DNA from 3 places in the Planococcus notacanthi genome. Region 3 is predicted to be linked to each of the others. Evidence: riboswitches for the same ligand, from Rfam matches in the RefSeq annotation. Region 3 holds a riboswitch; each other region holds the start of a gene.
The links. Region 3 has a riboswitch for thiamine pyrophosphate ahead of thiT (energy-coupled thiamine transporter ThiT). Riboswitches for the same ligand answer to the same signal wherever they lie in the genome.
Positions count from the first base shown of each region.

Region 1: it holds a riboswitch for thiamine pyrophosphate, as region 3 does, so the genes downstream of both, tenA (thiaminase II) here and thiT (energy-coupled thiamine transporter ThiT) in region 3, are expected to answer to the same signal.
Region 2: it holds a riboswitch for thiamine pyrophosphate, as region 3 does, so the genes downstream of both, QMA01_RS04010 (YkoF family thiamine/hydroxymethylpyrimidine-binding protein) here and thiT (energy-coupled thiamine transporter ThiT) in region 3, are expected to answer to the same signal.

Region 1 covers NZ_JASDCQ010000002.1:405,667-409,859, forward strand. The annotation lists gene QMA01_RS09500 (ABC transporter substrate-binding protein) at 1-111, opposite strand, end outside; gene QMA01_RS09505 (ABC transporter ATP-binding protein) at 371-1,495, shown strand; TPP riboswitch at 1,517-1,620, shown strand; gene tenA (thiaminase II) at 1,741-2,424, shown strand; gene thiM (hydroxyethylthiazole kinase) at 2,426-3,211, shown strand; gene thiD (bifunctional hydroxymethylpyrimidine kinase/phosphomethylpyrimidine kinase) at 3,208-4,053, shown strand; gene thiE (thiamine phosphate synthase) at 4,037-4,193, shown strand, end outside.
Region 2 covers NZ_JASDCQ010000001.1:827,540-831,732, reverse strand. The annotation lists gene QMA01_RS04020 (MFS transporter) at 1-113, shown strand, start outside; gene QMA01_RS04015 (vWA domain-containing protein) at 175-891, opposite strand; TPP riboswitch at 1,235-1,340, shown strand; gene QMA01_RS04010 (YkoF family thiamine/hydroxymethylpyrimidine-binding protein) at 1,429-2,019, shown strand; gene QMA01_RS04005 (ECF transporter S component) at 2,021-2,602, shown strand; gene QMA01_RS04000 (ABC transporter ATP-binding protein) at 2,595-4,025, shown strand; gene QMA01_RS03995 (energy-coupling factor transporter transmembrane component T family protein) at 4,006-4,193, shown strand, end outside.
Region 3 covers NZ_JASDCQ010000006.1:42,291-46,483, forward strand. The annotation lists gene QMA01_RS16570 (tryptophan-rich sensory protein) at 1-644, shown strand, start outside; gene map (type I methionyl aminopeptidase) at 755-1,507, opposite strand; gene thiT (energy-coupled thiamine transporter ThiT) at 1,664-2,245, opposite strand; TPP riboswitch at 2,343-2,441, opposite strand; gene QMA01_RS16585 (M20 family metallopeptidase) at 2,588-3,661, shown strand; gene QMA01_RS16590 (SGNH/GDSL hydrolase family protein) at 3,942-4,193, opposite strand, start outside.

The sequences.
Region 1 (4,193 bases), on a different contig from region 3:
ATCTTCGTTGACCGCATTGTCATCATTATTGCTGGTCTGAAAGCCTGCACACCCGCTTAATGTCAAAGCCGATCCCATTAAACCAATTAAAAACAAGCGTTTTTTCTTCATTTCTTCCTCTCCTTTTCTGTTTTGATGGGCACAAGCTGGGGTATCTATAGAATGCATTAACTTCGACTTCCGAAGATTTAAATGGAATGCCCCAATAGCTCTTTTAGATTCGTTCCCCTTTCTAAAGGATTAAAAATCCCTCTAAACAAGCTTTTGCAGCAAGAACTCGCAATGTGAGTGCGTTTACATGATAATAAAAATTTGTAATTGACGGACAATTAACTATACTTAAGAAAAACATTCAAAAGGAGAATGCGGAATGGCAGAGATCAAAATCGAAAAGCTCGGGAAAAGATACGATAATGGTGCTCTTGCTGTATCAGATTTTAACCTGAATATCCAGGATGAAGAGTTTATCGTCTTTGTCGGCCCGTCAGGATGCGGGAAATCCACGACTCTCCGGATGATTGCAGGCCTGGAAGAAATAACAGAAGGTGAGTTTTTTATAGACGGCAAACTCATGAATGAAGTCCAGCCGAAAGAACGTGACATTGCGATGGTTTTCCAGAATTATGCCCTTTATCCGCATATGACCGTGTATGAAAATATAGCTTTTGGATTGCAGCTGCGAAAGTTCAAGAAAGCGGAAATCAAGCGGCGTGTCAATGAAGCCGCCGCTATTCTGGGATTGGAAGATTATTTAGACAGAAAACCGAAAGCATTGTCAGGCGGACAGCGGCAGCGTGTAGCTCTTGGGCGTGCGATTGTCCGTGACGCCAAGGTCTTCCTGATGGATGAACCTTTATCCAACTTAGATGCCAAACTGCGCGTTCAGATGCGTGCCGAAATCGTTAAGTTGCACAGACGGTTGAAAACCACAACTATATATGTAACCCATGACCAGACAGAGGCCATGACGATGGCTTCTCGAATCGTGATTATGAAGGATGGGCTGATTCAGCAGGTCGGCTCTCCAAAAGAAGTCTACAATTTTCCTGAAAACCGGTTTGTGGGCAGTTTTATCGGTTCTCCTGCCATGAATTTTTTTGAAGGAAGAATTGATAAGGGACGTTACGTGATGGGGGACAAAATGCTGGACATCCCACCACAGATGATGGAAATGCTGAAAAATGAAGGCTATGAAGGAAAATCAGTTACGCTGGGAATCCGGCCGGAACATATTCATGTGAACAATGAAGATCTGTCGAATATTCCAACCAGTGAGTTTGAAGCAGTCATCACGGTTTCTGAACTGACAGGAGCAGAAACGATTCTTCATGCGGTTTATGCCGAACAGGAATTCATTGCTCGCGTAGAAGCTACCACGACTATCGAGCCGGGCCATACGGCAACGCTTGCATTCGATATGGCTCACGTCCACTTCTTTGATGATGAAACGGGAAATCGGATAAAAGCTGTAGAATTTTCTGAATCTATGCTATAGTGATTTCGAAAACACAAATAAAAACACCACTAGGGGAGCCGGATATCGGCTGAGACAGGCATAAGCCTGGACCCTTCGAACCTGATCTGGATCATACCAGCGGAGGGAAGTGGCGACCGTCTGCTATTTTCTTTTACAATCGCAAACGCCGCTTCCCTTTGCCGGGAAGCGGCGTTTTTATTTTGTGAAAAAAGTTGCAGTGCTTAGCCACTTGCAACTGGATATAGAAAAAGGGAGATGGAGAAATGACATTTTGCAAAGAAGTAAGAAAAGAATGCGACAGCCTGTGGCAGGCAAGTTTCGATCATCCGTTTGTGAAAGGCATAGCAGATGGAACCTTGCCGATCGACAGATTCCGTTTCTATGTTATGCAGGATGCCTATTATTTATCGCACTTTGCGAAAGTGCAGGCGCTTGGTGCATCAAAGGCCAAGGATCTGGAAACGACACAACGTTTTGCATTCCATTCTGCACATACTTGCAGTGCTGAGCTGGCATTGCATGAATCGTTCATGGAAATTTTGGAAGTCACTAAAGAAGAGTGGGCTGCTTTTGAACCGTCTCCAACTGCATATGCCTATGTTTCGCATATGTATCGTTCGTCAGAAGGCGATCTGGCCGATGTGTTGGCCTCTATTTTGCCTTGCTACTGGCTTTACTTTGAAATCGGTGAACGTTTGAAACATGCCAAACCGGACCACCCTATTTATAATCGGTGGATTGAAACATACGGTTCCGATGAGTTTGCTTCACTTGTCAACGAACAGATTTCGCGCATGGACAAGCTGGCGGAAGGACTGCCGGAAATACGGAGGCAGGAACTGAAAAATCATTTCCGGAAAAGCAGCTACTATGAATGGAATTTCTGGGAACAGGCATGGAAAAAAGAATCCTGGGCATTAGAGTCTATTAAAGAAGTAGGTGTGTAACATGTTCAGCCAAATAAAACGTGAAAATCCGCTGATCCATTGCATCACCAATCATGTAGTTTCGAATTTTCAAGCCAATGGCCTATTGGCGATCGGCGCTTCTCCGATCATGGGAGAAGCGCCTGAAGAAGCAGCTGAACTTGCCCGTTTGGCGCAGGCCTTGTCATTGAATATCGGAACCTTGCATGCAGAATCGCTGAAAAGCATGCTGACAGCCGGAGAGGCGGCCAACCGGCTGGGTATTCCTGTCGTACTGGATCCTGTCGGGGCAGGAGCAAGCAATTTCCGGAAGAAGGCTGTAAAAGAAATTTTGGACCTGGTTGACGTTAGCGTCCTTCGGTGCAATGCAGGAGAGCTCGCAGCGGTAGCCGGGAAACAATGGCAGTCGAAAGGTGTGGATGCAGGAGAAGGGCTCCTGGAAGTCCGGGAGCTTGCCGTCACCACTGCAAAAAGATTTAACTTTGTGGTAGCGGTCACTGGAAAAACGGATATTGTCACTGATGGAAAACAAGTGATTGAAATTCCTTTTGGAGATCCGATCATGGCTTCGATTACCGGTACGGGTTGTTTGCTTAGCAGCATTGTGGCTGCTGCGATGGCAGTCCGGCCAGAAGACCCTGTAAAGACTGTCAGCAACGCATTGCGTTTTTATGCAATCGCCGGTCAGCTGGCTGCGAAATCAACGAGTCTTCCGGGAGATTTTCAAGCGGCTTTCATTAATCGTTTGGCCAGCCTGACGGATAGCGGTGTGGAAGAACAGATCTATTTACAGGAGGGATTACGATGAGCAGAATTCCGCAGACTTTAACAATTGCCGGATCGGATTCCGGAGGAGGTGCGGGCATCCAGGCAGATTTGAAAACGTTTCAGGAACTGGGAGTTTACGGAACGTCTGTGGTCACCGCCGTGACTGCCCAAAATACGACAGGAGTCACCGCCATTTATCCCATGTCTGCCCAAGCCGTGCAAACGCAATTAGAAGCTGTCGGCAGCGATTTTAAAATAACCGCTTTAAAAACCGGCATGCTGTTCAATCCGGAAATCATCAAAGAAACTGCTGCCGCGATCCAGCGATTCAACTGGAGGAATGTGGTTGTGGACCCGGTGATGATCGCCAAAGGAGGAGCCAATTTACTGCAGCAGGAAGCAGTGGAAGCATTAAACCGCCATTTGCTGCCTGTGGCTTTACTGGTCACGCCAAACATCCCGGAAGCAGAAGTGCTGACAGGCATCCCCATTACAGATGTCTCGAGCCGCCGCCTGGCTGCTGAAGAGATTCTGGCAATGGGAGCCAAGTCAGTTGTCATTAAAGGCGGACACGGAACAGATCCGCAGTATGCTGAAGATTACTTGCTGCAGGCAAATGGGGAATCGCTGCTGTACCGCTCAGCGCGGATTGCGACTGGACAGACACATGGCACCGGCTGTACATTTGCGGCGGCAGTGACCGCGCAGCTGGCTAGAGGGCAAGAATTGCAGGATGCAATCCATACAGCCAAGCAATTTATTCACGCTGCACTCAGCGAGCCCTTGAATATCGGCTCAGGCCATGGGCCGACTAACCATGCTGCGTATAAAACGGTGTTAGCCGAAAGCAAGGAGGCTGCGAACATTGAAATTTTCCGATAAGCCCTCCATTTATTTTATTATGGGATCCAGGAATTCAGGAGACCGCAATCCTTTTGAGGTATTGAAAGCGGCGTTGGAAGGTGGAATCACACATTTTCAGCTGCGCGAAAAAGGTGAGGGTGCATTATCGGGCACTGAAT
Region 2 (4,193 bases), on a different contig from region 3:
TCGTCTTGATTGCCCTTGCCTGCGCCGTCTTTTCGCTGACGCGCCCGGCAATCAACCGCGATGTTCAAAAAGCTGACAACCGGAAACTCAATGCCGGTTATGAGCAAAATTAACTTAAGTAACTAAGATCCCCGGTGAAATCAAATGATTTCACCGGGGATCTTTTTGCTTCACTCATTTGTTTCGATTCGGGAAAATAAAGTTTAAAGGCGATTTTCGCTTTTTGCGCAAGATGCCTTTTTCCTTCGCTTCTTTCAGCCACTCGGGAAATTCATTCAGCATTTGATTGTATAGTTCTTCATCCGTCACTTGTTCGATGTCCGGGACATGGAAAAAATTCGCGTTATCCACGAAGCGGCCTTCCATCGTATCCAGTTTTCTCAAAACATCGAAGTTCGAATCCCCGATTCCGATAAATTGCCAAAAAATCGGCTGAGTCGACGATTCCACAATGAATTTCTTAATGCCGGCTTTGCATCCGCCATCGTTGATGAAGACCAGAAAAACCGGCACATCGCTTGGCTCTTCTTTCGTGTATTTCTGAATCACATCTTTCATGACTTTCGGTTCGTCGTTTCGCCCGAACTTGTGGACACTGTCATTGGACAGGATGTTTTTTTCTACGTAGCCCATGAAAATCTCTTCTGTCGCTGCCGGCAAACGGGAAAATTCGTTGTCATACACCCAGATATCCAGCTCGCCGTCATCATCAAACTGGCTCGCTACTGCCAGCACCCGCTCCACAACTTCCTGCACGACGCCGTCACGATACAGCTTCCGCATCGATCCTGTAATGTCCAAGACAATGCCGACTTTAGCTGTAACACCGGTCAATTGTTTTTTCTCCAGCACAATGCTCGCTGTTTTCTTTTTAAGGGAAATGGTACTCATCAATTGGCCTCCTCTAGTCATAATGACTCCAGTATAACGAAAATCTACAAACTTAAGAAGAAAATATTGGAAAAATAGTGTTCTAAACTTATTTCTTTTACTAAATAAATATCGAGAAGTGAGGAGATAACTCTAGATAATAAAAAAAACTGACTTTACTACTCAAAGCACCGGCGTGTCCACGGACTGGGCGGGAGCCATGCCCAAAGCGACCGAAGCGATTTCAGAATCCCAACATAAATGACTAATGAGCACATCTTTCTAATCTCCCCTTTACATCCTCCACCACTTCCTCTACACTAAACCCATCGGGAACAACCCGAACACAAAAACCGCATACCGTTTACTGCACTAGGGGTGCCCATTATGGCTGAGATGCAAGCGCAAGCTTCGATCCCTTATAACTCGATCAGGATAATACCTGCGTGAGGAAGTGCGGCGCATTTCTGAAATAATTCCTTTTGGTTATTTGTAGATTATGGCTGCATCTTCACGGATGCGGTCTTTTTTGTGCAAATTTTTAGGAGGAATGTTGATATGGAACCATGGCAATGCGGTACCAGCCCGATTGTCGGATTTCGCTTTTCGCTTCATCCGATGACCGGCGATTTCATCAAAGTCATTAAAGGAGCATTGAACGAAACGGACACTTCAAACGTCTGGATGCACACCGATGACGTTTCGACAGTCATTCGCGGCAAACAGAATCACGTATTCAATGTCGCAAAGGCATTAGCTTTGCATGCTGCAAAAACTGGTAAACATGTCGCATTGTCCGGCACCTTCTCGATCGGCTGCCCAGGCGATTCATCAGGGGACGTCTACTTGGAAAAAGACGATGAATTGTTGAACACCGATGCCACCAAACAATACGTGTCTTCCCAGTTTGCGCTGTATCCGATGAACAATCCGGATTATATGGCCGTCATCTACCGGGAAGTCGACCGTGCCAAAAAACAAGGGGTCTTCAACGATTCCATGCATTACGCAAGCGGCATACACGGCGATATCCATGATGTCTTCGCTTTTTACGAAGAAGCATTCACCAATGCCCGTTCAGACGAACATCGCCATTTGGTGATGACGGTATCAATGAGCATCAACAGCCCGTCCCATGGAGGCGCTTAATATGCTGAAATCATGGAAATTAAAAGAAGTGGTCTTGATGTCCCTGTTTGCAGTAGTCTTCGGTATCGTTTACTTACTGTTTCTCCACGCCGCAAACATTTGGGCCGCACTGATTGGGCCGATTGCCTATGAATGGATGTTTGGCATCTGGTTCATCGTCTCGATCATCTGCATGTATATCATCCGGAAACCCGGAGCTGCGGTTTTGTCCGAAACCATGGCTGCTGCCATTGAAGTGCTGATCGGCAATGCCGTCGGTCCCCGTCTGATCTTGTCAGGCGTTATCCAAGGGCTTGGTGCTGAAGCCGCGTTTGCATTGACCGGCTATAAGCATTTCAATATCCTTGTCCTTATGCTTGCAGGTATTGGATCGGCCGTCTTCAGCTTTGTCTACGGTTATTTCGTTTCAGGCTATGCGGCACTGGATCCGTCATTCGTTGCGTTGATGTTCACCATCCGTGTCCTCAGCGGTGCTGTTATCGCTGGAATCGGCGGCAAGTATATTGGCGATGCCTTGCTTGCGACCGGTTCGCTCCGCGGCTATGCAATTGCACGCACGAAAAAAGGTGATGTGAATGCCTGAAGAGATTTTCTCTTTAACGGACCTCTCTTTCCGCTTTCCGGAAGATGACGAAAAAACCTTAACAAGCATTTCCTTTTCAGTCGAGCAGGGTGAACGGCTGGTCATCTCCGGTCCAAGCGGCTGCGGAAAAAGCACTTTATTGTATTTGCTCAATCGCCTCTATCCCGATAACTGCGATGGTCTGGTAGACGGAGAAATCCGTTTGTTCGGGAAACCTGCGGTCGATTATGCGCCAGGTGAAATCAACCACCGCATCGCGACTGTTTTTCAGGATCCTGATTCCCAGTTTTGTATGCCGACCGTTGAAGAAGAACTGGCATTCACACTGGAAAATCTGCATGCACCGCTTGCTGAGATGGAACCGCGCATCACCACCGTTTTGGAAGCCACTGGACTTTCACACCTGCGCCATTCTGTTATCCAATCTCTATCCGGAGGAATGAAACAGCGCGTGGCAACCGCTTGCGCATTGATCATGGATCCGGAGGTTTTATTGCTTGATGAGCCTTTGTCTCACCTTGACCCTTATACTGCCAAACAATTTGTCGAATGGCTGGAAGAACTTCAGCAGCAGTCCAACCTGACTATTGTTGCGGTCGAGCATCGTCTCGATAGCTGGGGCACGTTTTTCGGGCGAGAAATTCAATTGGGCTGTAATGGCGCTATAGACACAGACCACCCATTCATCCCGCGGCAGCCGGTTTCATTTCCTAAACGGCAGTCCAGTTGCCAGTCGGAAGTGGCCTTACAGACAGAAAAGCTTTCTGTCACAATCAAAGATCGGCAACTGCTTGCACCGCTGTCTTTTTCCGTCAGCCGTGGCGAAGTGGTGGTGATTGCCGGACCGAACGGCAGCGGCAAGTCGACTTTGGCAAAATCGCTGTGCGGCATCTATAAACGGACGAGCGGAAAGGTAGAATCGGATGGCATCGGCTATGTGCCGCAATCGCCGGAATACCTGTTTCTGACGCAAAGCGTCCACCAGGAAGTCGCTTTTTCTGGAGCCTCCACCCTCTTCGAGTTAACCCAATTGATGGATAGTCTGCGTCTTGAGGAAATTCAGGAGGCCCATCCATTTGCCATTAGCCATGGGCAAAAACGGCGCGTAGCGATAGCGGCCATGCTCGCGGATAAACGGCCAGTGCTGTTGATGGATGAACCCACGTCCGGACAGGATACAGCTGCGTTGCTTGAACTATTTGCTTTGATTGACCAGCGCGCCAAAGAAGGGGCAACTTTTCTGATCATTACACATGACATGGAATTTGCGGCGAGCTTGGCTGATTCGGTGCTGCTCATCAAAGACGGCGAATTGACCGGCAAGTTTGCTGCAAAAGATGTTTGGCATAACGAAGAACTGTTGGAACAGCATCATTTGCTGGCGCCGAAAGGAGTGGCCCGTCTTGCGGAATCTTTTGCATGACATGAATCCGTCCGTCAAGTTTGTCCTGGTCACCGTGTCGATGCTCGCACTGGCATTCTTTTTTAACCCTTGGACGCCGCTGCTGTTTTGGTTGGGCATTGTCCTCCTGCAGCTGATGATGAGCCGCACAAAATGGAAACTCTGGCTGTTGTTTATGCTGCCCTTTTC
Region 3 (4,193 bases):
CCGGCGAAATTTCAAACCGGATTCTGGTCCTGTTTACGCCAGCCGGTTATGTATTTTCAATTTGGTCTATTATCTATCTATTGCTGGCGATTTGGATCATCGCTTTCTGGGTGAATTTAAGAAAGGGACAAACCCCTTCATCTAAAATTGTCTTGTTCTTTGTTTTGAGTTGTGTCTTTAACATCAGCTGGCTGCTGCTTTGGCATTATGAATTTTTCATCTGGTCCATCGCCGCGATGCTCGGCTATTTGGTGGCATTGATCGCCCTTTACCTGCAATACAGCAACTCGGAAAGAAAGTTCACAGAACGGCTGCCGATTTCAGTTAACATGGGATGGATCAGTGTGGCAACCATCGCCAACATCAGCTTTGTGTTGACCTACCACAATTGGGGCGGCTGGGGGCTCAGTGACCAGCTGTGGACCGTCATCATGTTGACTGTTGCAACTGCGCTGGCACTGCATATCCGTTTCCATCATTTCGATATTCCCTTTGCACTGGTCTTTATCTGGGCGTTTATTGGAATCGCCGTTAAACACGGTACAGGTGAAATGCTGGTGACAACTGCTGCCTTGTTCTTGAGTGGCGTTATATTAACCGGTGTTCTATTAATTAAAAAAAGAACTGCCGAGGCAGTTCACTGATTCGGTAGACAAACTCCGTTTTACGAGTTTGTCTACCGTTTTTTATTGGCTTGAAAACGGCAAAGGAATCCGGATAAAACCCCGAATCCCTTTTTCGATTTATGCGCCAGTTATTTTTCCAGTTTAGTCAAAAGAATCGGTTCGCCTTTTGTCACAAGCACAGTATGCTCGATTTGCGCAACCAATGACTGGTCCGGTGTGATGAATGTCCAGCCGTCTCCTGATTCCACGATATGTTCAGCTTTCTGTGAGATAAACGGTTCTACTGCAAGTACCATGCCTTCTTTCAGGATGGTCGTTTCCCATGCATCATAATAGTTCAAAATGTGCTGAGGAGCTTCATGCAGTGATTTCCCGATGCCATGGCCAGTCAGGTTTTTAATGACAAACAAGCCTTGTTCTTTTGCTTCACGTTCCACTGCCTTGCCGATTTGGTTGAGTTTAGCGCCGGCTTTGACTTTTGTCATCGCACGGTCGAACGCAGATGCGGCTGCTTCACATATTTTTTCTTTATCCGGATGCCCTTCGCCTACAACAAAGGAAATTCCCGTATCAGAGAAATATCCTTCATATGAACCAGAAACATCGATATTTACGATGTCACCATCCTGGATAACGCGATTGCCTGGAATGCCGTGCGCCACTTCTTCATTAACGCTGATGCATGTATATCCTGGGAAATCATATTCTGATTTCGGACCGGAAACTCCGCCCAGCTCCTCGAATAATTTACCGCCCAAGTCGTCAATTTCCTTGGTAGTGACTCCAGCTTTGGTTGCTGCTTTCATCGCCTCGCGAATTTCAGCCACCATTTGGCCGGCTTTTTTCAGCATTTCAATTTCTTTATCAGTAGTTGCTATCATCAATGACCCTTCTTTCAAGCTTTTCTATTCAAGAATTATACCACAAAATTAAACTGGAGGCTTCTTGGCGGATTTGAAAAAACTAGCAAGCAAGCTCGAACTCCTAAACAGAAAAGGGCTTTCCGGAATGAATTCCCGGAAAGCCCTTTGCTTGTGTTAATTCGTATTAGCGGCATCCACTAATCTGGGTGCAGCGGCAAAAAGTGCGGCACAGACAAAAGCGGCAAGCAAGAATACAGGTATCATGTAGGTAGCATTATAGATCGCTGAATAGATGACCACATTGCCTTCAGCAAACATACCGAAAAACAGGATTCCTGTGATGACGTGAACCAAATAACGCAACACCGATGCAATCAACACCCCTGCGACAATAGCGGCCAACATCTTGCCGGTTTGCTTGGCATGCGCATGCTGCAGATACTTGGTGCGCATGACACCAGCCAGTCCTACGACACCGTAAGCCAGAAGATAATCCAATAAAACCTGCATGACAACAAATCCGAATGATAAAGGCGCGACAGAAATAAAGCCCGAAACAATCTGCAGCAACCCCACCAATATTCCCGTCAGTACACCGGCAGCGACCCCTCGCCTAAATGCAATTAAAATAATCGGGATCATCACCAGACTGACCGAACCTCCCTGCGGCATCCGGAAAGAAACAAAATCCAATACAAATCCAAGAGCTGCAAAAATGGCAATCTCCATCATCAACAATACTTTTTTATTTCTCATGACTTCCTCCTTAATGTGTTGTGCACATCACCAGAAGGGCCGTGAATAAAACCATATTAAAAACGGCGTCAGGACAGAGCCTGGCGCCGTTGTAAGAGCCGGTTTCCATCCACATCCCTGCGCAAGTGTTAACTTACAGGTTCAAAGGGTAAGAACAGATTGTTCACTCTCAGCTAAAGCTCCCCTTGTGGTGTATACAAATATTTATTCAGTCACCTGTATTGTACACAAGGCCTCTTTCTAATGCAAGACTGTTTTAAGTAGCTCTGACAGGGTAAAGTGATGGTAGTGAAAAAATCCGAAAGGTGGTGGAGGCAGCCGGGATTCTGGGTTGCCGAATGAATGATTGAATTATTGAAGGAATTGATTAAAATTCAAAGTGATACAAAAGAAGCAGCAAATGAAGCTCTCCTTTTTTGTGCCGACTGGCTGAAACAAAAAGGAGAAATGGTTACTGTCCACGACAATAAAGGCTACTTGATGCTCACTGCTGAGAAAGGACAAGGCAATGAGACCATTGTTTGGAATGGCCATGTCGATGTAGTTCCTGGCCATAAAGAACAGTTTGTGCCAGTCGAAGAACAAGACCGCATTTACGGACGCGGCGCAGCTGATATGAAAGCGGGTGTTGCAGCAATGATGCAAGCCTTTATTGAACTGGAGCCTAGCGGTTTGAACCGAAAAGTTCAATTACATATTGTCACCGACGAAGAGATCGGTGGCCGCAATACATCTAAGTGGTTGGTCGAGCAAGGCTTCCATGGTGATTTTGTTATTTGCGGAGAACCGACAGGCTTAAAAGTCGGATTGCAGTCGAAAGGGATTTTACGAATGGATATGGTTTTCAAAGGCAAGCCTGCACACGGCAGCCGCCCTTGGGAAGGCATCAATGCCATCGAATCCGCTATGAAATTCCATATGGCTGCAACAGAGCTGCCATTCCGGAAAGAATCTACTGAGTATTATGAGCAGCCATCGGTGAACCTGCCGATCATTAAAGCAGGAGACCGTTATAACGTGGTGCCTGAAACGTGCGAAATGTCTTATGACATCCGTTTTATGCCTGGACAGGATAAAGAGGAAATCGTTCGGCAATTAGCAGAATTAGCTGAAACCTTGAACATCGACATGGATTATAAAGCTTCAGGTTCAACACCTGCGCTGACAACAACAAAAGAAAACCCATTTATCCAGACTCTGCAAAAAGCGATTCTCGAAACGACTGATAAAGAAGCCGTATTATTCGGCCAGCACGGTGCAGCCGATACACGGTATTATGCAGCCGTCACCGGCGGCGAAGGTGCCATTGAATTTGGACCAAGTGGAGATGACTGGCATGGCAACGCCGAGTATGTCTTGATTTCCAGCGTCCATGAATACAAAGACATTTTGTTGGCACATGCGCAATCAGCGTAAAAATGTTTGCACACTGCCTGATTCGGGAAAATACTAATTACTAACCCTATGATTGGAGAGATTTATATGGCAATTGGACGACTAGTGAAATCCGCGATAAAATATGGCCCCATCGCTTATCCGATTATCCGTAAAATATTAAATAAAAGAAAACAAGGAAAAGCTGGGCAACCAGCTTCTACACAGCAACCTCCGACGCGTGGAAAAAAACGCTAAATTAAAAAGTTCCGGCATGAAACTCATGCCGGAACTTTTTTATGCGACAAAGGCTTTTGCTTTTCTAGAGATAAGGCAAAGCTTCCCGCAAAGCCAGGTAACCGGTCGGACTGCCAGCAGATGGCCGTAGGGCTGTCTCTTCAGCCTCACTTTCCTCTTCTTCTTGCCCTCCATCACCTTCCTGCTCTTGCGCTTCCATAATCTGTTCGAATGTCAATGGATTCGGTGGCGGCAATTCAAAATCTTCAACCGTCCACGTTTTCTGATATTCACCGAAAAATGCATTGGCCATTGCTTGATAGCCAGCCGCATTCGG